DNA from 3 places in the Glycomyces rhizosphaerae genome. Region 3 is predicted to be linked to each of the others. Evidence: riboswitches for the same ligand, from Rfam matches in the RefSeq annotation. Region 3 holds a riboswitch; each other region holds the start of a gene.
What was found. A riboswitch is a leader RNA that binds a small molecule or an ion and turns the genes downstream of it on or off. The one in region 3 is predicted to bind cobalamin.

Region 1 (4,786 bases), on a different contig from region 3:
TTTCCAGTCGAGCCCCGCGGCGTCGGCCACGGTGGACAGGAAGGCGCGGCGGGCCTCGTCGTGTTCGAGGACGCCGTGCCAGCTGGTGCCCCACACCGGGCCGACCGCGCAGCCTTCGTCGGCGCCGTCGGCTTCGCGCAGCCAGGCCTTGCCGCCGTCCACTGTAGGCCTGCCGTGGCGGATGGAGTAGCCGCCGGCGGGCATGTCGCCGAGGCCTGGGGCGGAACCGCTGTGGATCTTGAGGGTCTTGTCCTCATGGAAGACGGTGGCGACCGGGAGCAGGCCGAGGCCGGTCGCGTTCCCTTCGCGGCTTTCGATGCCGTCGATTATGGTGCGGCCGAGCATCTGGTAGCCGCCGCACACGCCGAGGATCGGGCCGCCCACGGCGGCGCGGTCCGAGATCGCCTGGGCCAGGCCGGTTTCGCGCAGCCAGGCGAGGTCGCCGACGGTGTTCTTGGTGCCGGGCAGGATCACGAGGTCGGCGCGGCGTACGTCGGCGGTCGAGGTGGTGAACCGGACGTCGACCCCGGGTTCGGCGGCGAGGGCGTCGACGTCGGTGAAGTTGGAGATTCTCGGCAGCCGCACCACTGACACCTCCAGACTGTCGGACCCCAGCGGTGCGATGGACGGCAGGGGCCGGTCGAGGGCGAGGGAGTCCTCGGCGTCGAAGTCGAGTCCGTTCAGGTGCGGAAGGACACCGAGGCACGGACGGCCCGTGAGCTGGCGCAGCTGCTCCAGACCCGGCTCGAGGACGGCCGGGTCGCCGCGGAAGCGGTTGATGACGAAGCCCGCCACGAGAGCCTGGTCGTCCGGCTCCAGCAGGGCCAGGGTTCCGTAGAGAGAAGCGAGCGCGCCGCCCCGGTCGATGTCCGCGATGAGCACGACCGGCATGTTCGCGGCACGGGCGAGACCCATGTTGGCCAGGTCGTGCGGGCGCAGGTTGATCTCGGCCGCGCTGCCGGCGCCTTCGCAGACGACCGCGTCGAAGCGTCCCTTGAGACCGTTGAGGGCGTCGAGGACGGCCGGGAGCAGGGCGGTGCGGCGCCGGTGGTAGTCGCGGGCGCCCGCGTCGAAGGCGGGGCGGCCCATGACGACGACCTGGCTGCGGTGGTCGCCGGTGGGCTTGATGAGGATCGGGTTCATGGCGGTCTCGGGCGGGATGCCGCAGGCGGCCGCCTGGGCGGCCTGGGCGCGGCCGATCTCGCCGCCGTCGATCGTGACGGCCGCATTGAGGGCCATGTTCTGGGCCTTGAACGGGGCGACCGAGACGCCCTGGCGCTTAAGGAAGCGGCAGACGCCCGCGGTCAGGACGCTCTTGCCGACATCGGAGGCGGTGCCCGCCAACAGGATCGCGCCGCTCATGAACACCTCCGAGAGACAGTGCCGGGGGCGGCAGTGGTGCGCCCCTTCGCGCGGCGAGTGGCAGCGGCGATCGCGGTGTGCCGCGTCGAACGTCGCCCGCCCACGGCGGGTCGTCGCCACGCGATGCATGCCGCGCCGATGGCCGCCGCTGCGGAGACGGCCGCCGCGAGGCGGTTCGCACGGCGCAGGTCGGCGACCGTGGGGGCCGGGCCGTCGCCCATCGCGGGCCGGGTGTCGGTGTGGCCGGGGTAGCGGTTCTGGCCGCCGCCGAGGGTGCAGCCAAGAGCGCCGGCGAAGGCGGCCTCGACCTGGCCGGCATTGGGGCTCGGGTGCGCGTCGCCGTCGCGCCACCAGATCCGCGCGGCCTCGCGCGGGGAACCGCCGACGATCGGGGCGAGGGCGACCGCCAGCGCGGCCGCCAAGCGGGCGGGGATCCAGTTGGCGGCGTCGTCGAACCTGGCTGCGGCCCAGCCGAAGCGACGGTAGCGAGGCGACTTGTGGCCAATCATCGCGTCGAGGGTGTTGGCGGCGCGGTAGCCGGCGAGTCCGGCGGGCCCGGCCAGCGCGCCCCACCACAGCGGCGCGACGACGGCGTCGGACGTGTTCTCGGCGACCGATTCAAGGGCGGCGCGCACGAGTTCGGCCTCGTCCAGGCCCGAGGGGTCGCGGCCGCACAGTGCGGGCAGGCGGCGGCGGGCGTCGTCGAGGTCGCCGCGTTCGACGGCGGCGGCGATCCCGGCGGCCTCGCGGCGCAGCGATCGGCCGCCGATGACGGCCCAGGTCAGCGCGGCGGTCAAGGCGGCCCGGGCCCAAGGTCGTGCGGTGGCGCGGTCGGCGCCCGCTGCGAGGGCGGCGGTCCCGGCGACGAGAGCTCCGGTGTGGAGGGCTCCGGCCGGGCGGGAGTCGCGCCAGGTGCGCTGTTCGGCTTTGTCGGCGAGCTGCCCGAATCCGGCCACGGGGTGGCCGCGTTTCGGGTCGCCGAAGACGAGGTCTGCGGCGTACCCGGCGAGTATGCCGATCGCCCAGGCGCTCATCGCGGTCCTCCGGCTGCGGCGTTGAGGCGGCGGACGGTCCACACACCGCTGCGGCAGTGCAGGACGGTGACCGAGCAGGGCGCGACGTCGAGTCGCCAGAACGCCGCGTCGGGCGCGTCGAGGACGTTCGCAATGGCGGCCTTGATCGGGCCGCCGCTGGTGAACACCACCCGGTGCTCCCCCGCTTCCCCGATCGACGCCATCGCCTCCCGGACGCGCTTTCGCAGACCGCCCAGGTTCTCGCCGCCGGGCGGTGGCGACGCAGGGTCATCCAGCCAGGCTTGCAGGCGTTCAGGGTCGCGTTCGCCGATCTCGGTCAGGGTCGCGCCGGCCCAGGCGCCGAAGTCGAGTTCGGACCAGCGCGGGTCGGTCCCGTGAGCTTCGAACCCGGCCAGGTCGGCGGTGCGGCGGCACCGCGCGACCGGAGCGCTGAGCGCCTCGACAGCCGGCAGTCTGCCGTGCAGGGTCGCCGCCTCGGCCTCGCCTGCCGTGTCGAGCGGCTCGTCGAGCGGGAAGGCGTGGCGGCGCGTCGCCGCAGTCGGGGCATGGCGCACCAGCGTCAGCCGGACCACTTCGCTCACGCCGTCGCCTTCCGTGCGGCGCGGTGCCACAGCCAGGCGAAGCCGACGGCCAGTCCGAGCCACAGGATCGTCTGCGTCCCAATGGAGGCCAAGCGGAAGTCCCACAGCAGATCCGCTGGCACCTCGACCGAGTCGCCGTTGGCGGGCAGGGCGAAGAACAGCGCCGTGTAGAGCACGACCGCCGCCGCGCCGACCGCAAGCTGTCGCGGCACGTCGTCCATGCCGCGGGCCCGCAGCTTGCGCGAAGCCAGGGTCAGCAGCAGCGCCAGGCCGATCGAAACGGCCAGCGCGCCTAGGAACCACGCGGTCCGGGCGTTGACCGTGGCCGGGTCGCCGACGCCTGGCGGGTTGGGCGGGTACTTCAGGGCCGGGAACAGGCCGACGGCGGCCCAGGCGGCGAGGCCGAAGCCCAGGCCTGCGCGCCATCGGTCGCGGGAGCCCTTGGCGAGCAGGGCGAAGGCGAGCCCGAACAGGCCGCCGTAGGCGGCGCCGACCAGGGCGGTGCCGACCGGCAGCAGCGCCTGCTGCACTGGGCGGTCGACGGTGAACTCGTCGTCATGCTGATGGGCCGCGTCGGCCGATTCGTGGGCAGCGGCGTTCGCCTGCTCTTCGAGTGCGATGGCCTCCCCGAGGGGGACCTCGCCGACGAGCAGTGCGAACACTCCGGCCACGAGACCGGCCAGCAGCCCCGCCGCGAGTCCACGGCGAAGACTGTCGGTCAGCATCAGTGGCAGGGGAATCCGAGCAGGTGCCGGGCGTCGTGGAAGGCCTCGTGGAGGACCGGGAGGCCCCCGGTCAGCGTGCCCTGTTCGAACGCGACCAGGACCACCGTGGCGGTAAGGGCGAACGCCAGCAGGGCGATGCGGCCCCGTCTCAGCGCCGTTTCGGGCATAGCGGTAGTAATGGCAGTCATGTCTCGACCTCCGCGGGGATCCGCGTCCCCTCAGTCGTGACGGAAGGCTCCAGTGTTCTGGCTCCTCGGATCAACGCCGTCCGCCCGGCCTTCCCGGGTCCGAAGACCCAGTGGCCGCACTCCGTCCGGCCAGAGCCTTCGGCTCTGGGGCGGGCGACTCCCCGAATACAGTGGCGGGACCGCCGCAGAATCACACTGCGTTCCTGATTGCCTCCGTCGAATGGAATCCGAACGTACCGCACGCCTCAGGCGGTGTCCACCCCCAACCGCCACGTGAGAATCCGCCCACTGGCGATGGTGGGGTCCGCTGGGCCTCCTAGAGCGGATCTCTGGTCCAGTCAGTTTGACGCCGTGCAGTGCACTCCTCTCCGGCGAAAGCGATGACGGACAGGTGATGCCCGCAGCGCCGGTGCGCTGCGAGCCCCCGGGGCCGAGAAATCCTGGAGGCCCGCCTGATGCCCTATGTGGCCGAAGGCCCGTCGCTCGCGCAGCTCGTCCGCGTCGCGTCGGCGCGTGGGCGCGGGGACCCTGAGGGATCGTTCGCGCCTTTACATTGGCAATCTGAAGACCCCGATGTTGAAGGAGCGACTCGTGAGCAGCACCGCCACGCCGACCGACCGCCGGTTCAAGACCGCGAGCGCGGCACTGTGGATCGCGGCCGTCGCGCTCGCCGTCGCGGCGGTCGGCAAAATCGCTCTCTACGGGCAGTTCACGCGGTCGGCCGCCGACGCCTGTGACGCCGCCGTCGACTTGGAACCGATAGGCGGCTGGCAGGACTCGTCCTTCCCGTGCGAGCAGTTCGCGCCGATGATCTGGTTCCTGCCGTACTGGCTCACCATCGCGGTCTACGCGGTGTTCACAGTGCTTTTCGTGGTGGCTGCCGTCAAGGCCGCCAA
Region 2 (4,786 bases), 180 kb from region 3:
GCCTGTCGGGCTGGGACGACCACCTCGTCTGGGACGGTTTCGTATCGGTCATGGTCAGTTACGGCCTCGACATTCGCGAGGACAACCGCGCCCAGCGGATCGAGTATGTGCAGGTCATCGCCGATGAGCTTGAAGAGATGGGCTTGGAGCCGACCCAGGAACAACACGGGGAGGGGAGCACCTCGGTACATGTTGACCGAGACGACGGCCTCTCGATCCGGTTCACCTCAGAGGGGGGCCTGACCATCTCGACGGACTGTGTCGCACATGGCGGCGAACCCGTCTACACGACGCCGCATGTCAGGATCTCACCCGCGAATGACGACCAGGATCTCGAACGCTGGCCCCAATCCGACTGACCGCTTCGAGCGGCCCCTTGCAGACGACTTCGGCCCGGCGGAAACCACCGGGCCGATTTTGTTGCGCTGCTATTGGTTACGGCGGTGGACCTGCTGCGCCCCGGTTTGGTCGCGGGGCATGATCGTGATCTGGTCGACGTTCACGTGCGCGGGTCGCGTTGCGACCCAGGTGATCGTGTCGGCGATGTCGTCGGCGGTGAGTGGGGTCATGCCCGCGTAAACCGCGTCGGCCCGTTCTTGGTCGCCTTCGAAGCGGACCAGGCTGAACTCGGTTTCGACCATGCCGGGGTCGATCTCGCAGACGCGGACCGGTTGGCCGAGGAGTTCCAGGCGGAGGACGCGGGTGACGGCGGCTTCGGCGTGCTTGGCGGCGTTGTAGCCGCCCCCGCCGGGGTAGGGCTGGTGGGCGGCGATGGAGCCGATCACGACGACCTGGCCGTTGCCGGAGGCGACCAGCTTCGGCAAGAGCGCCTTGGTGGCTCGGATCGTGCCGAGCACGTTGACGTCGTACATCTGCTGCCACAGGTCGAGGTCGGCCTCGGCGATGGATTCGAGTCCGAGCGCCCCGCCCGCGTTGTTGACGAGGAGGTCGCAGCGGCTGATGACTGCGGCGAAGGCGGCGACCGAATCCTCGTCGGTGACGTCCAGCGGCAGCGCCGTCCCCCCGCACTCGGCGGCGACCTCGGCGAGCCGGTCGGCCCGGCGGGCCCCCAGCACGACGTCGAAGCCGGCCTTGGCGAGGGCTTTCGCGGCGGCGGCCCCGATCCCGCTGCTCGCGCCCGTGACTACTGCTACAGGTCTGGTGCTCATGGGGCCCGAGCCTACCCATTCGTCCGCCGGCCCGATCCGCCCTCGTCCCACTCTGCGGCCGCGTCCGAGGCACGTGACGGTGCGCGGCCGTACCATCGGTGACGACGCTGGTTCCGAGGCGGCGCTAGACCGCTTCGGCTAAGAGGGAATCTGGTGTGAATCCAGGACTGCCCCGCAGCGGTGAGAGGGAACGAAACCCGCCAGAAGCACTGGGCCCCATGGTCTGGGAAGCGGCGGGCGCTAGGTGCCGGAGACGGCGCGCCCTCGAGTCCGAATACCTGCCCGCGTACCGCGCGCGTCCGCGTGCGGTCCCGTTGTCGCAAGTTCGAGGGAACTGACACATGAACACGACTACCGCCGTGCCCGCACAACGCCTCGGAGCCACCGCGCTCGGATATCCGCGCATCGGACCGAACCGCGAGTTGAAGCGGGCGTTGGAAGCCCACTGGTCCGGGAGGCTCGACGCCGCCGGTCTGGAGGCCGCTGCCGCCGCCGTCCGCTCCGGGATGCTCGACGATCTTTCGGTGCTGGATTCCGTGCCGACCGGCACCTTCTCCTTCTACGACCACGTGCTCGACACGATCGTCGCCGTTGACGCGCTCGCGTCCCGGCACCGCCGTGAGACTGCGCTCGCTTCGTATTTCGCCGCCGCACGCGGTGATGCCGAGGCCGTGCCGCTGGAGATGACGAAGTGGTTCGACACCAACTACCACTATCTGGTCCCCGAGATCGGTCCCGAGACCGCGTTCGCCGCGAAGCCCGAGAAGGCGGTCGCCGAGTTCCTGGAAGCGAAGGAGCGAGGTCTCGACGCGCGGCCGGTGCTGCTGGGGCCGGTCTCGTTCCTCTTGCTGGCCAAGCCGAGTGAGGGCGCTCCTGCCGATTTCGTGCCGTTCGACAGGCTCGGCGACCTCGTCGAGGTCTATGTCGAGCTCCTCGCGGCCCTCGGCGAAGCCGGGGCCGGACTCATTCAGCTCGACGAGCCCGCGCTGTGCGCCGACCGCACGACCGAGGAACTCGCGGCGACCGCCGCCGTCTACCGGCGACTGGTCGGCAGTGCCGGAATCCTGGTCGCGGGCGGTTACGGTCCCTTCGGCGAGGCGCTGCCCGTCCTGCTCGAAGCCGGTGTCGAAGGCGTGGCCCTGGACCTCGTGCGTGGCCGCAGTGACCTGGAAGCACTGGAGACACTGGATGTTTCACGTGAAACATTTTTGCTCGCCGGGGTGATCGACGGCCGCAACATCTGGCGCGCCGACCTCGCCAAGGGCGCGGCCGACATCGCACGGCTGCAAGCCATCAGCGACCGCGTCGGGGTCGCCTCTTCCTCCTCGCTGCTGCACGTCCCCGTCGACCTCGACGCCGAGCACGAGCTGCCCGAGGCGCTGACCGAGCGCCTCGCCTTCGCGCGGCAGAAGCTCCGCGAGATCACCGCCCTCGCCGACCCCGAAGGCTCCCGCGAAGCCCGGCCCGAGGCCCCGGCCGCCTGGCGCGACGAGTCCGTCCGGACGCGCCTGGCCGACCTCGGACCCGACGCCGACCGGCGCCTCCCGTACGTGGAACGCCAAGCGGCCCAGGCCGAGCGCGTCGCGCTGCCGCCGCTGCCGACCACCACGATCGGTTCCTTCCCGCAGACCGCCGAGCTGCGCAACGCCCGAGCGGCCCACCGGCGCGGCCTCATGATCGACGCCGACTACAAGTCGCGCATGAAGGCCGAGGTCGCCGCCGTCATCGCCGAGCAGGAGAAACTCGGCCTCGACGTGCTCGTCCACGGCGAGCCCGAGCGCAACGACATGGTCCAGTACTTCGCCGAGCAGCTGACGGGTTTCGCGACCACAGCGGGGGGATGGGTGCAGTCCTACGGTTCGCGTTGCGTCCGGCCTCCAGTGCTCTACGGGGACGTGGCGAGGAACGCGCCGATGACCGTCGAGTGGACCTCGTACGCCCAGTCGCTCACCGAGAAGCCCGTCAAGGGCATGCTCACCGGGCCCGTCACCATCCTGGCCTGGTCCTTCGTCCGCGACGACCAGCCGCTCGCCGACACCGCCGACCAGGTGGCGCTCGCCCTGCGCGACGAGGTCGCCGACCTCGAAGCGGCCGGGACCGCGATCATCCAGGTCGACGAGCCGGCGCTCCGCGAACTCCTGCCCGTGCGCGCGGCTTCCCGTGCGGCGTACCGGGACTGGGCCACCCGCTCGTTCCGCCTCGCCACCGCGGGCGTGCGGCCCGAGACCGCGATCCACACGCACCTCTGCTACTCGGAGTTCGGCGAGGTCATCGACGCGATCGCCGCCCTCGACGCCGACGTCACCTCGATCGAGGCCTCGCGTTCGAAGATGGAGATCCTCGCCGACCTCGACCGCGCCGACTACCGCAGCGCGGTGGGCCCGGGCGTGTGGGACATCCACTCGCCGCGTGTCCCGGCCACCGACGACATGGCCGAGGCCTTGCGCCTGGCCGTCGCCGCGCTCGGCCCCGACCGGGTCTGGGCCAACCCCGACTGCGGCCTGAAGACCCGCCGCTATGAGGAGGTCCGGCCATCGCTCGCAGGGCTCGTCGAAGCCGCCCGCATCGTCCGTGAGCAGCTGGTCAGCCCGTAGACCGAGGTGACACGTGCTCGCCACGGCCGAGCCGCAGCGCTGCCTGCGACCCGGGCATCGGCGCTGTCGGCCCCGGCCGCGGCGGGCACGTACCCTTGCATATGTGGCGATCGACAACTACCGCGTCCTGACCGAGCCGGAATTCGGCACCATGTCCGGGCTGGCGAAAGCCAGCGCCGACTGGCGGCGGCTCGCGCACAACGTGGAGACCCTGGCTGCAATCGCCGGGGTGCCGATGATGGCGATGGTCAAGGCCGACGCGTACGGGCACGGCATGGTCCCGGCGGCGCGCGTCGCCGTCGAGGCCGGGGCGGCGAGCCTCGGCGTCGTGACGCTCAGGGAGGCATGGCAGCTGAAGCGCCTGCCTGATCTGGCGGACACGACGGTGATGGCGTTCTTCTTCTCCCCGGACCAGCCTGGCCTGGCCGAGGTGGTCGGGGCCGGTGTCGAGCTCGGTGTGTCGTCGCTGGCGCAGCTGGATGCGGTCGCCGCGGCGGCCGATCGGGCGGGGCGGCCGGCGCGGATCCATCTCAAGGGCGACACGGGGATGTCGCGGGGCGGTGTGTCCGAGCACGAGTGGGAGCAGGTCGCGGAGGCGGCCGCGAAGCATCAGGCGGCCGGGTCGGTCGTGGTCGTGGGTGCGTGGAGCCATATGGCCTGCGCCGACGAGATCGGGCACCCGGCGAACGCCGAGCAGAAGGCCGCGTTCGAGCGGTTCCTGGCGACGGTGGCCGCGTCCGGTCTGGAGCCCGAGGTGCGGCACCTGGCGAACTCGGCGGCGCTGATCGCAGATCCGGAGACGCGATATGACATGGTGCGACCGGGGATCGCGTTGTACGGGTACAACCCGGTGCCGGAGGTGCCGGTGGATCTCAAGCCGGTGATCGAGGTGCGGTCGGTGGTGATGTCGGTGAAGCGCGTCCCGGCCGGCGCGGGGATCTCTTACGGGCACACGGTGCATCTGGAGCGGGACAGCAATGTGGCGCTGGTGCCGCTCGGGTACGCGGACGGGGTGCCGCGGGC
Region 3 (4,786 bases):
GCGACGGCGACGATGAGAAGCAGCAGCCAGGGGTTCGCGGTGCGCCCGGCGGCGGTGGCGAGCAGCAGGGCCCAGCCCCACCAGGCGACGGGGTGGGCGGTGCGCCGGGTCGCGGCGACTGCTGCTTGTGGAGTCACGGCGGCTCCGCGGGGCCCGGTCACGCGCGCCGGTCGCGGCGCAGGCGCCAGATCACGAGCCCGGCGATGACGGCGATCGCGGCGACGGCGATGAGCCAGGTGAACGAGGAGTCTTGGTCCGCATCGGCTTCGGCGCCTTCGGCCGCGTCCGCGGCTTCGTCCGGTGCCAGGTCGGGCGGGGTCGAGCCGTCGCCGAAGGACCAGCCTTCGACGTCGCCGGGTTCGGGCCGGGCGTTGGCGCCGCCCACGGCCGAATAGCTCCATTCGGCGTCGTCGGACCCGGCGCGCCAGTACGACCAGTACTCCTTCGCGGAAGGCGCCGAGCCGCAGTCGCTCTCGGGGAGCTCGTCGATCCGGCAGACCATGCCGCGGATCGAGGCCACCTCGGTCACGGAGTACCCGGCCTGCGAGAGCGCATCGAGGCCGTTCGCGGGGTCGGCGGCGCAGCCCGGCGCGGGATCGGCGGCGAGCGAACCGAAGTCGACCACGACCGTCACCCCCGAACAGGACTCGTGCGCCGAGGCCGGTGCAGCGGGGAGTGCCAGCGCGGCGAGCGCCGCGATGAGAAGGACGAGCCAGCGCGTGAGCCGGGCGGGCGTTGCGGTTCGGGCCCCCGAGGCCGGGTGTGTCGAGACTCGGGCCCCCTGAAACCAAGGGTGACACAGGGGTGCGACATCGGTGATAGACACAATGGCGCGCAGGCAGCGCCCGCCGGATCGACGGGCGCTGCCTGCGTTTCGTTCGCTTCGGGACACGTGCCGACTATTACTTGTCGGTGCCGTCTTTGTCGGTGCTTCCCTCGTCCGCGGCATCGGTTTCTTCACCGGACGGCGCCTCGGTCGCGGCAGCGCCGCGGCGGGACTTGAGCGCGAAGCCGATGATCAGCGCGGCCAGCACCACCACGGCGGCGCCGATCGCCCAAGGCAGCCACGAGGCCGAACCCTCGTCCTCGACCGCGTCAGTGGTCTCGGCGTCGCTCCCGGCGCTCTCGCAACCGGTGCCCGGCACGCCGGGCTCGATGCCCGTCGCGTCGAGTTCGGTGAGGTTCTGCGACGCGATCGGCACGATCGCCTGAGCGGTCGCCAGGAGACGCGAGATCTCGACGTAGTCCCCGCCCTCGGGGTCGGTGTACATGATCGCGCCCGGCTCGGCGCCGGTGCAGTCGTACTGGAGCCCGATCAGGAACGCGACCGCGCGCCCGGCGGCGTCGGGCCGGTCGGCCGCGAGGAACGCTTGAGCGGCCATCGCCGTCGAGTTCGCGTTCTCGCCCATGCCGTTGTCGAACCCGCCGTCCTCGGCCTGCACCGACTCCAGCCAGTCCACAGCGGACGTCAGCGAGGCGGACCCGGCGTCGCCGAGCGTCGCCAGCGCGGCCGCGGTCAACCCGGTCGTGTCCGGGTCGGAGACGCAGTCGTCACCGCCGTCGACGTCCATGTAGTTGAACCCGCCGTCGGGGCACTGCATGGCAGCGAGCCCGGCCGCGGCCTCTTCGCCCGCGGGGCTGTCGGTGCGCGAGAGCCCGAGCACCGCCCAAGCGGTGGACAGGGCGGTCCCGTCGCCGTACGAGCCGGTCGCCGTCTGGGATGCGGTGAGCGCGTCGGCGAGCTTGATGCCGCCGAAGTTCTCGGGGTCGCCCCCGGCGGTCGCCACGGTGTACATGACCTTCCCGGCCGAACCGGCGCTGAGCGTCGGCTCGGCCGCCCCTTCGACGGTCGGGTACACGTACGGCGTGAGCGTGTCGGTGTTGTTGAGCCACTCGAGCGTGGCCTGGACCTGGTCGCCGCCGACACCGGCGGCTTCGAGCGCGATGACGGCGTCGAGCGAGGTCGAGACGTCCTGGTTGTTCCAGGAGGTGCCGTCGGATTGGGCGACGAGCCAGGAGGCGGCGGCCTGGGCGGGCTGCGCGAAGGTCTCCTCTTGGGCCTCAGCCGGTGCGGCGGAGGCGAAGACGGTGATGGGCACGACCGCGGCGGCGGCCAGCAGTCGACCGGACAGGTGGCGCAATTGCCTGACCTTTCCTATAGCGAGTGGGGTCTTCGGGCAGGCGGCGGCGCCGCAAGCGCCTGTAGACCACGACAGGCGTTGACATTTCGGGCGGCGTCGGGCGGGCATTCGGGCTCACGCGGGTGGACCGAGCTTCGCGAAGGGTGCTCGGCATTTGTTCGACCGTGTCTCTTGCGAACGTCGAACCGCGACTACCGTTGCGGGTCAGCGCCGGCCTTTCACCGGACTTCCCCCGCCTGACGCCTGTGCAGTTTGGGCTCATTCTCGCGGGTGGATTCGCTGGGTGTCAAGCTGCGGGGTCGCGCAGTGCAGTCGTTCACTCGCGCCACGCGAGTGAACTCTCGCCTTCCGGTTATTGACCCGTAGCACCGGGTGTCGATACGGTGCACAACGTGAGCAGAAATAAGAACGCCGATTTGGACAGAGTTCTGCGCGCTGCGACACGGGTCTTCCTGGAACGCGGATTCTCCGCCACCTCCATGTCGGACCTCGTCGCGGCGACCGGCATGAACCGTGCCGGACTCTACGCCGCATTCGGCTCCAAGCACCAGCTCTACATAACGGCATTGGGCCGCTACCGGGAAGACACCGAACCCGAGTTGCGCTCGATAGCCCACCGCGCCCTGGAAAGAGCCGCGGAAAGCAGTGGAGATACAGGAGAAGAGGACCGACTCGACGCGCCGAGGGTCGTGGCCGACCTCCTCGAAGTGGTCGCCCGTCACTCCAAAGAGGGCGGTTTCGTCGTGCGGGCCGCCGTGGAGCTGGCCGACGACCCCGCCACCATGCGCCGTGTCCAGGAGGCCTGGACCGAGCTCGAACGCGATCTCGCCGCGATCCTGGCACGGGCGGTCGAGCGCGGCGAGATGGCGGCCGCCGCCGACCCCGACCGGCTGGCCCGCACCGCCCTCGTGTTCATCCAGGGAGCGCTCGTCATCGGCCACGCCGACGAGGACGACCGCCGCTTGACCGACGCCACAGCCGGCCTCGTCGAGCTCCTCGAGGCCTACAGGCCCTCGGCGACCGCCGAGGAGATCCGCAGCCAGGACCCCGACGACGCCTTGCTCAACGAGTCGTAGCGGATCGGCTCCCCCGAGTCGAGCAGCTTCTCATACGGCGCCAGCAGCACCGCCCTCGTACGGGCCGCGAAGTGCCGCTGCACCGCCGGTAGGTCCACGTCCTTGCGGTGGGCGGGCATCGACACCACCGACACCGCCCCGCGCACCAGATCCCGGCGGCCGGTCTGCTCCAAGTGGTCGAGCATCCTCGCGGCCGTCTCGGCCGAGTCGTTCCGGGCCGACATCGTCACCACCAGCTGGTCGGTCGCGTCGATCGCCGCCTGCCAGTTCGCCGCCCGCACGTTGTTGCCCGTGTCGACGACGATGAGCTTGTAGAAGCGCGACACCGCCTCGCGCAGGTCGCCGAACGCCTGCGACGTGAGCATCTCCCCGGCCGTCGCCGACTCGTCCGAGGCGAGCACGTCGAACATCGCACCGCCTTGGGCGCGAACGTACTGCGACAGGTCGCCGATGCGCCCGGTCGGGCCCTTGAAGTGGTCGAGGTCCCGCAGCAGGTCGCGCACCGTGCGCACGTGGAAGTCCTGCTGGGCCCGCATGCCCAGCGTCCCCTGCGTCTCGTTGTTGTCCCAGGCGAGGACGTAGCCGCCGCGGTGGCGGCCGAACGTCATGGCGAGCATGAGGACCGCGACGGTCTTGCCCGCGCCGCCCTTGGGGTTGACGACGGTGATCTGGCGCAGGCCGCCGAAGTTGCGGCGGACGATGTCGACCGCCCGCTGGCGGGCGCGTTCGCGCGGGCCGGGCGGCATGGCGACGAGGCCGAGGCTGAAGCGGTGGAGCGCGCCGCGCAGGCCGGTCTCGGCGACGGGCGGGCGCGGGGGCACGACGCGGCGGGACGCGAAGTCGTCCGCGGTGACGCCGAGGCGTTCGAGCGCCCCGGCGTGGTCCGGGAACACTGGCGAAGGAACCTGGAGGGGCTGGTTGACGAGCGCGTTCGACACGGGCGCTTCGTTGAACTGGCTGTGCGTCAGAGCCGCGGGATCGGGCCAGCCGTTGCCAGCCGGCGCTTTGAACTGCGAAGGGGGCGTGGCTTCAGCGGCGGGCAGCGGCGTCGCGGGAGGCGGAGGCGCGCTCGGCACGTGGTCGTTTTCGCGGACGCGGAGATGGTGGATCGCCTCCGGCTCGGCGTCCTGCTGCCGGTCGGCGTTCGGCGGCGCGCCGTTCTGCCGGCTCGCCTCGACGCCATCTTGCTCGTTCGCTTGTGGCGGCGCACTGTACTCATGGTTCGCATCCGGCGGCGCACTGCGCTCATGGTTCGCACCTGGCGGCGCACTGCGCTCATGGTTCGCACCTGGCGGCGCGAACGGCGACCACCCCGGAGCATCCGGCCGGTGCAGAGGAACGGTGTCCTCTTCGGTGTGCTCCATCGGGGCCTCCCAGCGCGCGCGTGCGCTCAGCGTCAGAGTGTGGTTACCCGACTATTGTGGCCCATACCCTTCTGCCCGCGTGGGAACTCCGCACGGCAGCCCTTACAGCAGTCGCGGCTGCTCAGGGCCCGAACGGTCTTGGGGGACCATCCCGAAAGGACTGAACAGCCCCTGGTCCACATCGGCCAGCAGGGGCGAGCCCGCC

Region 1: it holds a riboswitch for cobalamin, as region 3 does, so the genes downstream of both, ACFO8M_RS24685 (CbtB domain-containing protein) here and ACFO8M_RS10050 (hypothetical protein) in region 3, are expected to answer to the same signal.
Region 2: it holds a riboswitch for cobalamin, as region 3 does, so the genes downstream of both, metE (5-methyltetrahydropteroyltriglutamate--homocysteine S-methyltransferase) here and ACFO8M_RS10050 (hypothetical protein) in region 3, are expected to answer to the same signal.

What each region holds. Positions count from the first base shown of each region.
Region 1 covers NZ_JBHRWO010000021.1:963,994-968,779, reverse strand. The annotation lists gene ACFO8M_RS24705 (cobyric acid synthase) at 1-1,362, opposite strand, end outside; gene ACFO8M_RS24700 (cobalamin biosynthesis protein) at 1,359-2,396, opposite strand; gene ACFO8M_RS24695 (histidine phosphatase family protein) at 2,393-2,977, opposite strand; gene ACFO8M_RS24690 (CbtA family protein) at 2,974-3,702, opposite strand; gene ACFO8M_RS24685 (CbtB domain-containing protein) at 3,702-3,890, opposite strand; cobalamin riboswitch at 3,923-4,138, opposite strand.
Region 2 covers NZ_JBHRWO010000010.1:280,384-285,169, reverse strand. The annotation lists gene ACFO8M_RS10975 (hypothetical protein) at 1-359, shown strand, start outside; gene ACFO8M_RS10970 (SDR family NAD(P)-dependent oxidoreductase) at 429-1,169, opposite strand; cobalamin riboswitch at 1,261-1,469, shown strand; gene metE (5-methyltetrahydropteroyltriglutamate--homocysteine S-methyltransferase) at 1,511-3,763, shown strand; gene alr (alanine racemase) at 3,915-4,786, shown strand, end outside.
Region 3 covers NZ_JBHRWO010000010.1:97,564-102,349, reverse strand. The annotation lists gene ACFO8M_RS10060 (CbiQ family ECF transporter T component) at 1-137, opposite strand, end outside; gene ACFO8M_RS10055 (hypothetical protein) at 158-634, opposite strand; gene ACFO8M_RS10050 (hypothetical protein) at 903-2,141, opposite strand; cobalamin riboswitch at 2,224-2,396, opposite strand; gene ACFO8M_RS10045 (TetR/AcrR family transcriptional regulator) at 2,534-3,217, shown strand; partial or broken gene ACFO8M_RS10040 (MinD/ParA family ATP-binding protein) at 3,145-4,389, opposite strand; gene ACFO8M_RS10035 (UvrD-helicase domain-containing protein) at 4,684-4,786, opposite strand, start outside.